DNA from 3 places in the Streptomyces sp. NBC_00846 genome. Region 1 is predicted to be linked to each of the others. Evidence: riboswitches for the same ligand, from Rfam matches in the RefSeq annotation. Region 1 holds a riboswitch; each other region holds the start of a gene.

What was found. A riboswitch is a leader RNA that binds a small molecule or an ion and turns the genes downstream of it on or off. The one in region 1 is predicted to bind thiamine pyrophosphate.
Region 2: another riboswitch for thiamine pyrophosphate. It lies ahead of thiC (phosphomethylpyrimidine synthase ThiC); the one in region 1 lies ahead of thiO (glycine oxidase ThiO).
Region 3: another riboswitch for thiamine pyrophosphate. It lies ahead of OG936_RS26105 (thiamine ABC transporter substrate binding subunit); the one in region 1 lies ahead of thiO (glycine oxidase ThiO).

Annotation. Positions count from the first base shown of each region.
Region 1 is NZ_CP108846.1:1,739,456-1,742,807, forward strand. Features, by position in the region: gene OG936_RS08040 (peptide-N4-asparagine amidase) at 1-373, opposite strand, end outside; gene OG936_RS08045 (NAD(P)/FAD-dependent oxidoreductase) at 490-1,746, opposite strand; TPP riboswitch at 2,201-2,315, shown strand; gene thiO (glycine oxidase ThiO) at 2,311-3,352, shown strand, end outside.
Region 2 is NZ_CP108846.1:3,781,636-3,784,987, reverse strand. Features, by position in the region: gene thiC (phosphomethylpyrimidine synthase ThiC) at 1-1,430, opposite strand, end outside; TPP riboswitch at 1,423-1,556, opposite strand; gene OG936_RS17415 (YibE/F family protein) at 1,627-2,949, shown strand; gene OG936_RS17410 (SsgA family sporulation/cell division regulator) at 3,031-3,352, opposite strand, start outside.
Region 3 is NZ_CP108846.1:5,659,255-5,662,606, forward strand. Features, by position in the region: gene OG936_RS26095 (phosphatidate cytidylyltransferase) at 1-810, shown strand, start outside; gene rlmN (23S rRNA (adenine(2503)-C(2))-methyltransferase RlmN) at 913-2,019, shown strand; TPP riboswitch at 2,075-2,191, shown strand; gene OG936_RS26105 (thiamine ABC transporter substrate binding subunit) at 2,265-3,352, shown strand, end outside.

The sequences.
Region 1 (3,352 bases):
CCGCGCCACCGATGAAGACCGCGGCGAGGCGGTCGTACTGACGCCCCTTCACGCTGCCCGACCAGTCGAGGACGACCTTGTTCCACGGACCCTTGCACTTCTCGGGCGGGGTGAGCGTGGTGGTGTACGGCGGCCCGCCGAGGGTGTAGCCGAAGTCGTGGTCGACGGCCGTCACCGAGCAGCTCTTGGTGTCCGGGCGGGAGACCGGCGGCAGCGCGTCGATCGGATCCTGGTAGTCGACAGCCGGGTTGGAACCGGGCTTGGGAGTGGCGCCCGCGTACGCCGGGGCGGCGAGTGCGCCTCCGACGAGGGCAATCGACGCCGAGGCCATGGAGATTCCGCGCAGCGCGCGGGCCCATCTGTGTCGAAACATGCGCATCCTTCGAAGAGTATGAAATGAGCACTCGAAAAGATGCACAGTGCACTAACTTCTGACCTCCCCCAAGAGGTTGTCCACATAGCGGACATCAACGTCCTTAGCCCGTACGCCTACTGACGAGTCGCCGACTTCAGCGGTACGGAGGGGTCGGCGGCCCGTGCCGGATCGAGCCGCACCCCCGCCTCGATGAGCTTGCGCCCCTGCGCCAGATCGCGTGGCCGGCCGACGGCGAGGACCGCGACCAGGACGCCGTCGCGCAGCCAGCACACCGACCAGGCGGGGCCGGCGGGATCGCCGCGCCACAGCAGGGTGTCGGCGCTCCCGTGGTGGCCCGCGTACTGCACGAACCGGTCGAACTGCTCGGACCAGAAGTACGGCACGGGGTCGTACGTCAGAGGCGCGGGTTCACCGTCGGCAGCGGCGGCGATGATGTTGGCGGCGGCGGTCCGCGGGCCCTGGAGGGCGTTGTCCCAGTGGTGGACGAGAAGGCGTTCGCCGTACCGGGCGGAGGGGAACGAGGCGCAGTCACCAACCGCGTACACATCGGGCTGCGAGGTGCGCAGCGCCCCGTCGGCGGTCACCGATCCGTCGGGGCCGAGCGCGATGCCGGAGCCGGCCAGCCAGTCGGTGGCGGGCCGTGCGCCGATTCCGACGACGACCGCTCCGGCCGGGATCGTGCGGCCGTCCGCGAGGATCACCCGGCCCGGTTCGATGCGGGCGACCCGGGCTCCGGTGAGGAGTTCGGCGCCGCTCTCGGCGTACCAGGCGGCCATCGGGGCGGCGACCTCGGCGGGCATCGCGCCCGCGAGGGGCCGGTCGGCGGCCTCGACGACGGTGACCTCGCAGCCCGCGGCGCGGGCCGCGGTGGCGAACTCGGCGCCGATCCAGCCCGCGCCGACGACCACGACGCCGTGCCGCTCGTCGAGGACGGGACGCAGCCGCGCCGCGTCGTCGAGGGTGCGCAGCAGATGGACGCCGGGCACCCCCTCGGCGCCGGGCAGGACGACCGGTTCGGCGCCGGTTGCGATCACCAGCACGTCGTAGGGCACGGGTCCCGACGGGGTGTCCAGCTCATGCGCGCCGGGGCGCACGCCGGTGACTTCGCGTCCCAGTTGCAGATCGATGTCCAGCGCATCGAAATCGACGTCGAAGGCGGAGTCCTCGGCCTTGCCGAGCAGCACCGCCTTGGACAGCGGGGGCCGGTCGTAGGGCTGGTGCGGTTCGGCGCCGATCAGGGCGACGGAGCCGGTGAAGCCCTGTTCCCGCAGGGCCACCGCCGTCTGCACACCGGCCATGCCCGCGCCGACGATGACGACGCGGCGCCCTGCCTGCCGGTCCGGCTGCTCTGACTGCTGCTGCTCGCTCACCCGTACACCTTAAGCATCTGACACCTCGTCAGGAAAGTGGGATCTCTTCCACCGTGCTCGTCCCGCCACCCTCCTGCGACTGGGCGCACAACTGCTCTGCCAGTAACCCGATTTGGCGAACATAGGCACGATTGAGTGAACGGCGTGACGTTCTGTGGGTATGCCTGGCGAGGTGTGCGTAACGCATGTAAAGCGATCCGGGACGTCGCGTGTGGTGTCAGCAGTCGGGGCCCCCGTTCCACCGGAGCGATGGTTCGGGGCCTCCCCGTCGCCTCTGACCACACCCACATGGCCAGGTCGCGGGGATTCCACCCACGTGGAACGGGCCCATACGTGATATTCGTCGCCGCCCAGGAGACGAAAGCGGAGGACCAGTGCGCCCAAGACCGTTCGGGGCGTACCGGTGAGACAGGACCCGTTCCTGCTCACTGCCCAGGAACGGTTTAGGGTGGCCTAAAACACTCGCGGGAGTCCGGACGCACCGGGCTGAGAGGGAGGCTGGGGCGGCCTCCGACCGTACGAACCTGATCCGGGTCATGCCGGCGAAGGGAGGGGTTGGCACCCATGCGTTCTTCTCGGAACGGAAACGGATCCGACGTCCTCGTCATCGGGGGCGGGATCATCGGTCTGGTGACCGCCTGGCGGGCCGCGCAGCGCGGACTGCGCATCGCGGTCGCCGACCCCGAACCGGGCGGCGGGGCCGCCCAGGTGGCGGCCGGCATGCTGGCCGCCGTCACCGAACTCCACTACGGCGAACAGATGCTGCTGGCCCTCAATGTCGCCTCGGCCGCCCGCTATCCGGCCTTCGCGGCCGAACTGGAAGCGGCGAGCGGGCGGGAGACCGGCTTCCGCGCCTGCGGCACCCTGGCCGTCGCGCTGGACTCCGACGACCGCGCCCATCTGCGGGAACTGCACGCCCTGCAGCAGCGTTCGGGCCTGGAGTCGGAGTGGCTCACGGGCCGCGAATGCCGCCGTCTGGAGCCGATGCTCGCGCCCGGCGTCCGCGGTGGTCTGCGGGTCGACGGCGACCACCAGATCGATCCGCGCCGGCTGGCCGCCGCGCTGCTGACCGCCTGCGAGCGGGCCGGGGTGGTCTTCCACCGCGACCGGGTGGAGCGCCTGACGGTCGTACGCGACCGGGCCACCGGAGCCGTGCTCGCCGGAGGCACGGAGCTCGGCGCCGACCAGGTCGTGCTCGCCGCGGGCAGCCTCAGTGGCCGGCTGCCGGGGCTGCCGGCCGAGGTCGTGCCGCCGATCCGGCCGGTGAAGGGGCAGGTGCTGCGGCTGACCGTGCCCGCCGCGTACGCCCCCTTCCTCACCCGGACGGTCCGGGCCATGGTCCGGGGCAGCCACGTCTATCTCGTACCGCGCGAGAACGGCGAACTGGTCGTCGGCGCCACCAGCGAGGAGATGGGCTGGGACACCACTGTCACCGCGGGCGGCGTCTACGAGCTGCTGCGGGACGCCCACGAGCTGGTGCCCGGCATCACCGAGCTGCCGCTCACCGAGACCCGCGCCGGTCTACGCCCCGCCACCCCCGACAACGCCCCGCTGCTCGGCCCCACGGCCCTGCCCGGTCTCCACCTCGCCGCCGGCCACCACCGCA
Region 2 (3,352 bases), 2.0 Mb from region 1:
GGCAGGCCGAGGTGCTCCTTGGGCGTGACATAACAGAGCATCGCCGTGCCCCACCACGCGATCATCGCCGCGCCGATGCCCGAGGTGATGTGGTCGTACGCCGGAGCGACATCGGTGGTCAGCGGGCCGAGCGTGTAGAACGGCGCCTCCTCGCAGATCTCCTGCTGGAGGTCGATGTTCTCCTTGATCTTGTGCATCGGGACATGGCCCGGGCCCTCGATCATGGTCTGGACACCGTGCCGCTTGGCGATCGTGTTCAGTTCGCCGAGTGTGCGCAGTTCGGCGAACTGGGCCTCGTCGTTGGCGTCGGCGATCGAGCCGGGGCGCAGACCGTCGCCCAGCGAGTACGTCACGTCGTACGTAGCGAGGATCTCGCAGAGCTCCTCGAAGTGCTCGTACAGGAACGACTCCTTGTGGTGCGCGAGACACCACGCCGCCATGATCGAACCGCCGCGGGAGACGATGCCGGTCTTGCGTCGGGCGGTCAACGGGACGTACGGCAGGCGCACGCCGGCGTGGACCGTCATGTAGTCGACGCCCTGCTCGGCCTGCTCGATGACGGTGTCCTTGTAGATCTCCCAGGTCAGCTCCTCGGCCCGGCCGTCGACCTTTTCGAGCGCCTGGTAGAGGGGAACGGTGCCGATCGGCACGGGGGAATTGCGCAGTACCCACTCACGGGTGGTGTGAATGTTGCGGCCGGTGGACAGATCCATGACGGTGTCGGCGCCCCAGCGCGTCGCCCACGTCATCTTCTCCACCTCCTCCTCGATGGAGGACGTCACCGCGGAGTTGCCGATGTTGGCATTGACCTTCACCAAAAACCGCTTCCCGATGATCATCGGTTCGATCTCGGGGTGGTTGACGTTGGCCGGCAGTACGGCCCGGCCTGCAGCGATCTCCTCGCGCACCACCTCCGGCTCGACGTTCTCCCGGATCGCCACGTACTCCATCTCCGGGGTGATCTCACCCCGGCGGGCATACGCGAGCTGGGTCACCGGCTGCCCGTCCCGGCTGCGGCGGGGCAGCCGGGGCCGGCCGGGGAAGACCGCGTCGAGGTTGCGCAGTCCTTCCCCGAGCTCTCGGCTTCGCTCGAGCAGGGGAGACCCCGTCCGCGGCGAGGTGTGCTTGAGCCCGTCGTCCTCGGGGCGTGCGGGGCGGCCCGGGTACTCCTCGGTGTCGCCGCGCGCGATGATCCAGTTCTCCCGAAGCGGTGCGAGTCCGCGACGGACATCGGTCTCGGTGGTGGCATCGGTGTACGGCCCCGACGTGTCGTACAGCGTCACGTCCTTGCCGTTGGTGAGGTGCACCTGACGGACCGGCACCCGGAGGTCCGGGCGTGAGCCCTGGACGTATCCCTTGTGCCAGCCGATGGACTTCCCGGCCTCGGCGCTCTGGTTCGAGGCAGGCGTGTGTGCGTCCGCTGTGGTCATGAGACCTACTCCCTACGCCGGCATTACCCGGTAACAGGTTCGGCGGTCGGCGCAGCCTGTCCCGTACGGATGTACGGATATCAGCGCCCTCTCAGCCCGGTGCTCCGAGCTCCCGCGTGTGCAAAGGTCCCTCAACGCTAGCGCCCCGTCCGGCGCAATGAACAGAGGGCCCCTCTCTTCTTGCGATGATCGGCCGGTGACGTCCCCCCAAATCGACTCCGAACCGCGAGGCCATCAGCACGGCCACTCGCACAGCCATGGCCCCGCAGCGCCCGTCTCGAAGCATCTGCGCAAGGTCATCACGGCCGTGCTCATCCCGTTCGCCACCGCGGTCGTCGTCGGCCTGGTGGTGCTCTGGCCGGGTGGCGCGCCCCCGCACGATCGGACCGGTGTCGGTTTCGACCGGCAGACCCAGCAGGCGAAGGTGGTGAAGGTCGACAAGGTGGACTGCAAGGACGTGAACGCCTCCCAGATGCCCGTCAGCGGCGAGACCACCCCGCCGTCGGGGAGCGGGCCGGGGCTGTGCGAGAAGGCCACCGTCGAGGTGACGACCGGCCACGACAGGGGCCGGACCTTCGTCGAGATCGTCCATCCCGACGCACCGCGTCAGTTGCGCCGGGGTCAGGGCGTGGTCGTGGCGTACGCCCCCGACGCGCCCCATGATCTGCAGTACTCGGTGACGGATGTGAACCGGAAGTTCCCGATGGCGCTGCTGGCCGGGGTCTTCGCCCTGGTCGTGGTCGCGGTGGGCAGGATGCGCGGGGTGATGGCACTGGTCGCGCTCGCCGTGTCGTTCGCGGTACTGACCCTGTTCATCCTCCCGGCCGTCCTTCAGGGCTCGAATCCCCTGCTCGTCGCGGTGATCGGGGCCAGTGCGATCATGCTGATCGCGCTCTACATGTGCCACGGCTTGACGGCCCGCACCTCGGTCGCGGTGATCGGCACACTGATCTCGCTCCTGCTGATCGGGCTGCTCGGATCACTCTTCATCGGCTGGGCGAGCCTGACGGGCAACACCGACGACAGCACCGGTCTCATCCACGGCCTGTACCCGCACATCGACATGAGCGGCCTGCTGCTGGCCGGTGTCATCATCGGTTCGCTCGGGGTCCTCGACGATGTGACGGTCACCCAGACATCCGCGGTCTGGGAGTTGCACCAGGCGAACCCGATGATGGGTGCGCGGGGGCTCTACAAGGCGGGGATCAGGATCGGGCGCGACCACATCGCCTCGGTCGTCAATACGCTGGTGCTCGCCTACGCGGGCGCCGCGCTGCCGCTGCTGCTGCTGTTCTCGATCGCCCGGAGCAGTGTGGGGACGGTGGCCAACAGCGAGCTGGTGGCGGAGGAGATCGTACGAACGCTGGTCGGCTCGATCGGACTGGTCGCCTCGGTGCCGGTGACGACGGCGCTCGCCGCGCTGGTCGTCTCCGCGGACCGCACAGGGCTCGGCGCGGAAGCCGGGGCTCCAGCACCCGTACGGGCCGGGAGAGGCCGCCGTCGTAGGGCGAAGTCTTGAACGCCTCCATCACGGAGAGCGATTCACCCATTCGGCAGGTGTCGCGTTCGACCGGCGGGCCGGTCTGAGACCCCGTGCTCTTCAGCCGGCGTTCTGTTCCTCGGCGAGGATCCGGCCCAGGGCCTCTTCCAGATTGCCCTCGAAGTCACCCAGCGTGCACTCCTGCCCGAGCGGCACGAGTTTGTCCGTCCGGTCGAGAAAGGCCACAAGTGGCGCGGTACCGGCCCGAAAGAGGGCGCGGTCCTCGCCGACCTGGAGCCGGATATGTACATCGGAAAGCCCCTCGGGCTCCGTGGGTCCGATGTGCACATCGCCGTCGCCACTGGGGCTGTTGAGGCCGTCGAGCAGCAGCTCACGACCGAATGCCCAGGTGACGGGGGCGTCGCCGGGCAGATGGAAGGTC
Region 3 (3,352 bases), 3.9 Mb from region 1:
GCGGGTCGTGACCTGCGAGCCGCCATAGGGGTCGGTGTGGGGCTCGGCGCCGTCATCGTCGCCTCGCTGTTCATCGTGAAGGCCGTCTTCGTCGGTGTGATCGCCGTCGCCGTCGTCGTGGGCCTGTGGGAGCTCACCTCCCGGCTGGAGGAGCGCAAGGGCATCAAGGCGCCGCTCATCCCGCTGGCGGTCGGTGGCGCTGCGATGGTCGTGGCCGGATACGCGCGGGGTGCCGAGGGCGCCTGGGTGGCGATGGCGCTGACCGCGCTCGCGGTGCTCGTCTGGCGGATGACCGAGCCTCCGGAGGGCTACCTCAAGGACGTCACGGCCGGCGTGTTCGCCGCGTTCTACGTGCCGTTCCTGGCCACCTTCGTGGCCATGCTCCTGACCGCGGACGACGGACCGCAGCGGGTGCTCACCTTCCTGCTGCTGACCGTGGTCAGCGACACGGGCGCGTACGCCGTCGGCTGGCGCTTCGGGAAGCACAAGCTCGCGCCGCGCATCAGCCCCGGGAAGACCCGCGAGGGCCTGTTCGGGGCCGTCGCCTTCGCGATGGCCGCCGGTGCGCTGTGCATGCAGTTCCTGATCGACGGCGGTTCCTGGTGGCAGGGGCTGCTGCTGGGGCTCGCGGTCGCGGCCACCGCCACCCTCGGTGACCTGGGCGAGTCGATGATCAAGCGGGACCTCGGAATCAAGGACATGGGCACGCTGCTGCCGGGGCACGGCGGCATCATGGACCGGCTGGACTCGCTGCTGCCGACCGCCCCAGTGGTCTGGCTGCTGCTGGTGCTGTTCGTGGGCTCCGGCTGATCCCCCGAGCTCTACCTTCCTGACCTGGGCTTTTGCGAGTGAGGGTCCGTTGTCCACAGGGCGGCGGGCCCTCACTGTTCTGTCTGCGACACTGGATGGACCATGCCTAAGCCCGGAGAACTCACTTTCGTCGCGCCCCGCGGAGCCAAGAAGCCGCCGCGGCATCTCGCCGACCTCACGCCCGCCGAGCGCAAGGAAGCCGTTGCCGCGATCGGCGAGAAGCCGTTCCGCGCCCAGCAGCTCTCGCAGCACTACTTCGCGCGGTACGCGCACGACCCGGCGGAGTGGACCAACATCCCGGCCGGTTCGCGGGACAAGCTCGCCGAAGCGATGTTCCCCGATCTGATGTCCGTGGTCCGCCACATCAGCTGCGACGACGACACCACCCGTAAGACGCTGTGGAAGCTGCACGACGGGACGCTCGTCGAGTCCGTCCTGATGCGCTACCCGGAGCGGGTGACGATGTGTATCTCGTCACAGGCGGGATGCGGGATGAACTGCCCCTTCTGCGCCACGGGACAGGCCGGTCTCGACCGCAATCTGTCGACCGCCGAGATCGTGCACCAGATCGTGGACGGCATGCGGGCGCTGCGCGACGGGGAGGTCCCGGGAGGCCCGGCGCGGCTTTCCAACATCGTCTTCATGGGCATGGGTGAACCGCTGGCCAACTACAAGCGGGTCGTCGGCGCGATCCGCCGGCTGACCGACCCGGAGCCGGACGGGCTGGGGCTCTCGCAGCGCGGGATCACCGTCTCCACCGTCGGCCTGGTGCCCGCGATGCTCCGCTTCGCCGACGAGGGCTTCAAGTGCCGTCTCGCCGTGTCGCTGCACGCCCCGGACGACGAGCTGCGCGACACGCTCGTCCCCGTGAACACGCGGTGGAAGGTGCGTGAGGTGCTGGACGCCGCGTGGGAGTACGCGGAGAAGTCCGGCCGTCGCATCTCCATCGAGTACGCGCTGATCCGGGACATCAACGACCAGGCATGGCGCGGCGATCGGCTCGGCCGGCTCCTCAAGGGGAGGCGGGTGCACGTCAACCTGATCCCGCTGAACCCCACGCCCGGGTCCCAGTGGACCGCGTCGCGTCCCGAGGACGAGAAGGCCTTCGTCGAGGCGATCGCGGCACACGGGGTGCCGGTGACCGTGCGGGACACCCGCGGCCAGGAGATCGACGGCGCCTGCGGGCAGTTGGCGGCGGCCGAGCGCTGAGGCCGGAACGGCCCGTGTAACCTGGGCCTGAAATCAACTTCATAGAATCAACTTCATATTCCGACAGGGGAGCGCCACAGCGCTGAGAGTGCGGCACCGAGGACAGGTCGGCCGCAGACCCTCTGAACCTCGCCCGGGTCATTCCGGGTAGGAAGTTCGGTCATCAACTCATGCTGTTGCGCCCTGCCCGCCTCCCGTGGGCAGGGCCGCGTCTCTTCCTGGCCAAAACCCAGGAGGAATCCACAATGAGCACCACGCGCAGGACCAAGCAGCTCGCGGCGACGGCCGTTGCCGCCGCGCTCGGCGTCACCGCGCTTGCCGGATGCGGGAGTTCCGATACGTCGGACTCCGGTTCCGGCTCCGAGAAGAGCTCGGGCTCGAAGACCGTGACGCTCGTCAGCCATGACTCCTTCAACGCCTCCAAGGACGTGCTGAAGGAGTTCACCGAGCAGACCGGCTACACCGTCAAGGTACTGAAGAGCGGCGACGCGGGTGTCGCGCTCAACCAGGAGATCCTGACCAAGGGCTCCCCGCGCGGTGACGTGTTCTTCGGCGTCGACAACACCCTGCTCTCCCGCGCCCTCGGCAGCGGTCTCTTCACGCCGTACGCGGCGAAGGGCATCGACCAGGTGGCGTCCGATACCCAACTCGACGCCACCGAGCACCGGGTCACGCCGATCGACACCGGCGACATCTGTGTCAACTACGACAAGAAGTACTTCGCCGACAAGAAGCTCGCGCCGCCGCAGTCCTTCGAGGACCTGACGAAGCCCGCGTACAAGAACCTCCTCGTCACCGAGAACGCCCAGACCTCCTCGCCCGGCCTCGGCTTCCTCCTCGGCACCGTCGCGACCTACGGCGAGAAGGGCTACCAGGGCTACTGGAAGAAGCTGAAGAGCAACGGCGTCAAGGTCGTCGACGGCTGGGAGCAGGCGTACAACGAGGAGTTCTCCGGCTCCGCGGGCGGCAAGAACGCCAAGGCCGACCGGCCGCTCGTCGTCTCGTACGCCTCCAGCCCGCCCGTCGAGGTGCTCTACGCGAAGCCGCAGCCCACTGCCGCCCCGACCGGGGTCGCCACCGGGACCTGCTTCCGCCAGATCGAGTTCGCGGGGCTGCTGAGCGGCGCGAAGAACGAGGCGGGCGGCAAGGCCCTGCTGGACTTCCTGATCAGCAAGAGGTTCCAGGAGGACATGCCGCTCAACATGTTCGTGAACCCGGTCACCAAGGGCGCGAAACTGCCGGAGCTCTTCACGAAGTTCGGTGCAACGGTGGACAGGCCGACGACCGTCGCCCCGGACCAGATCTCCAAGAACCGTGAGCAGTGGGTCCAGTC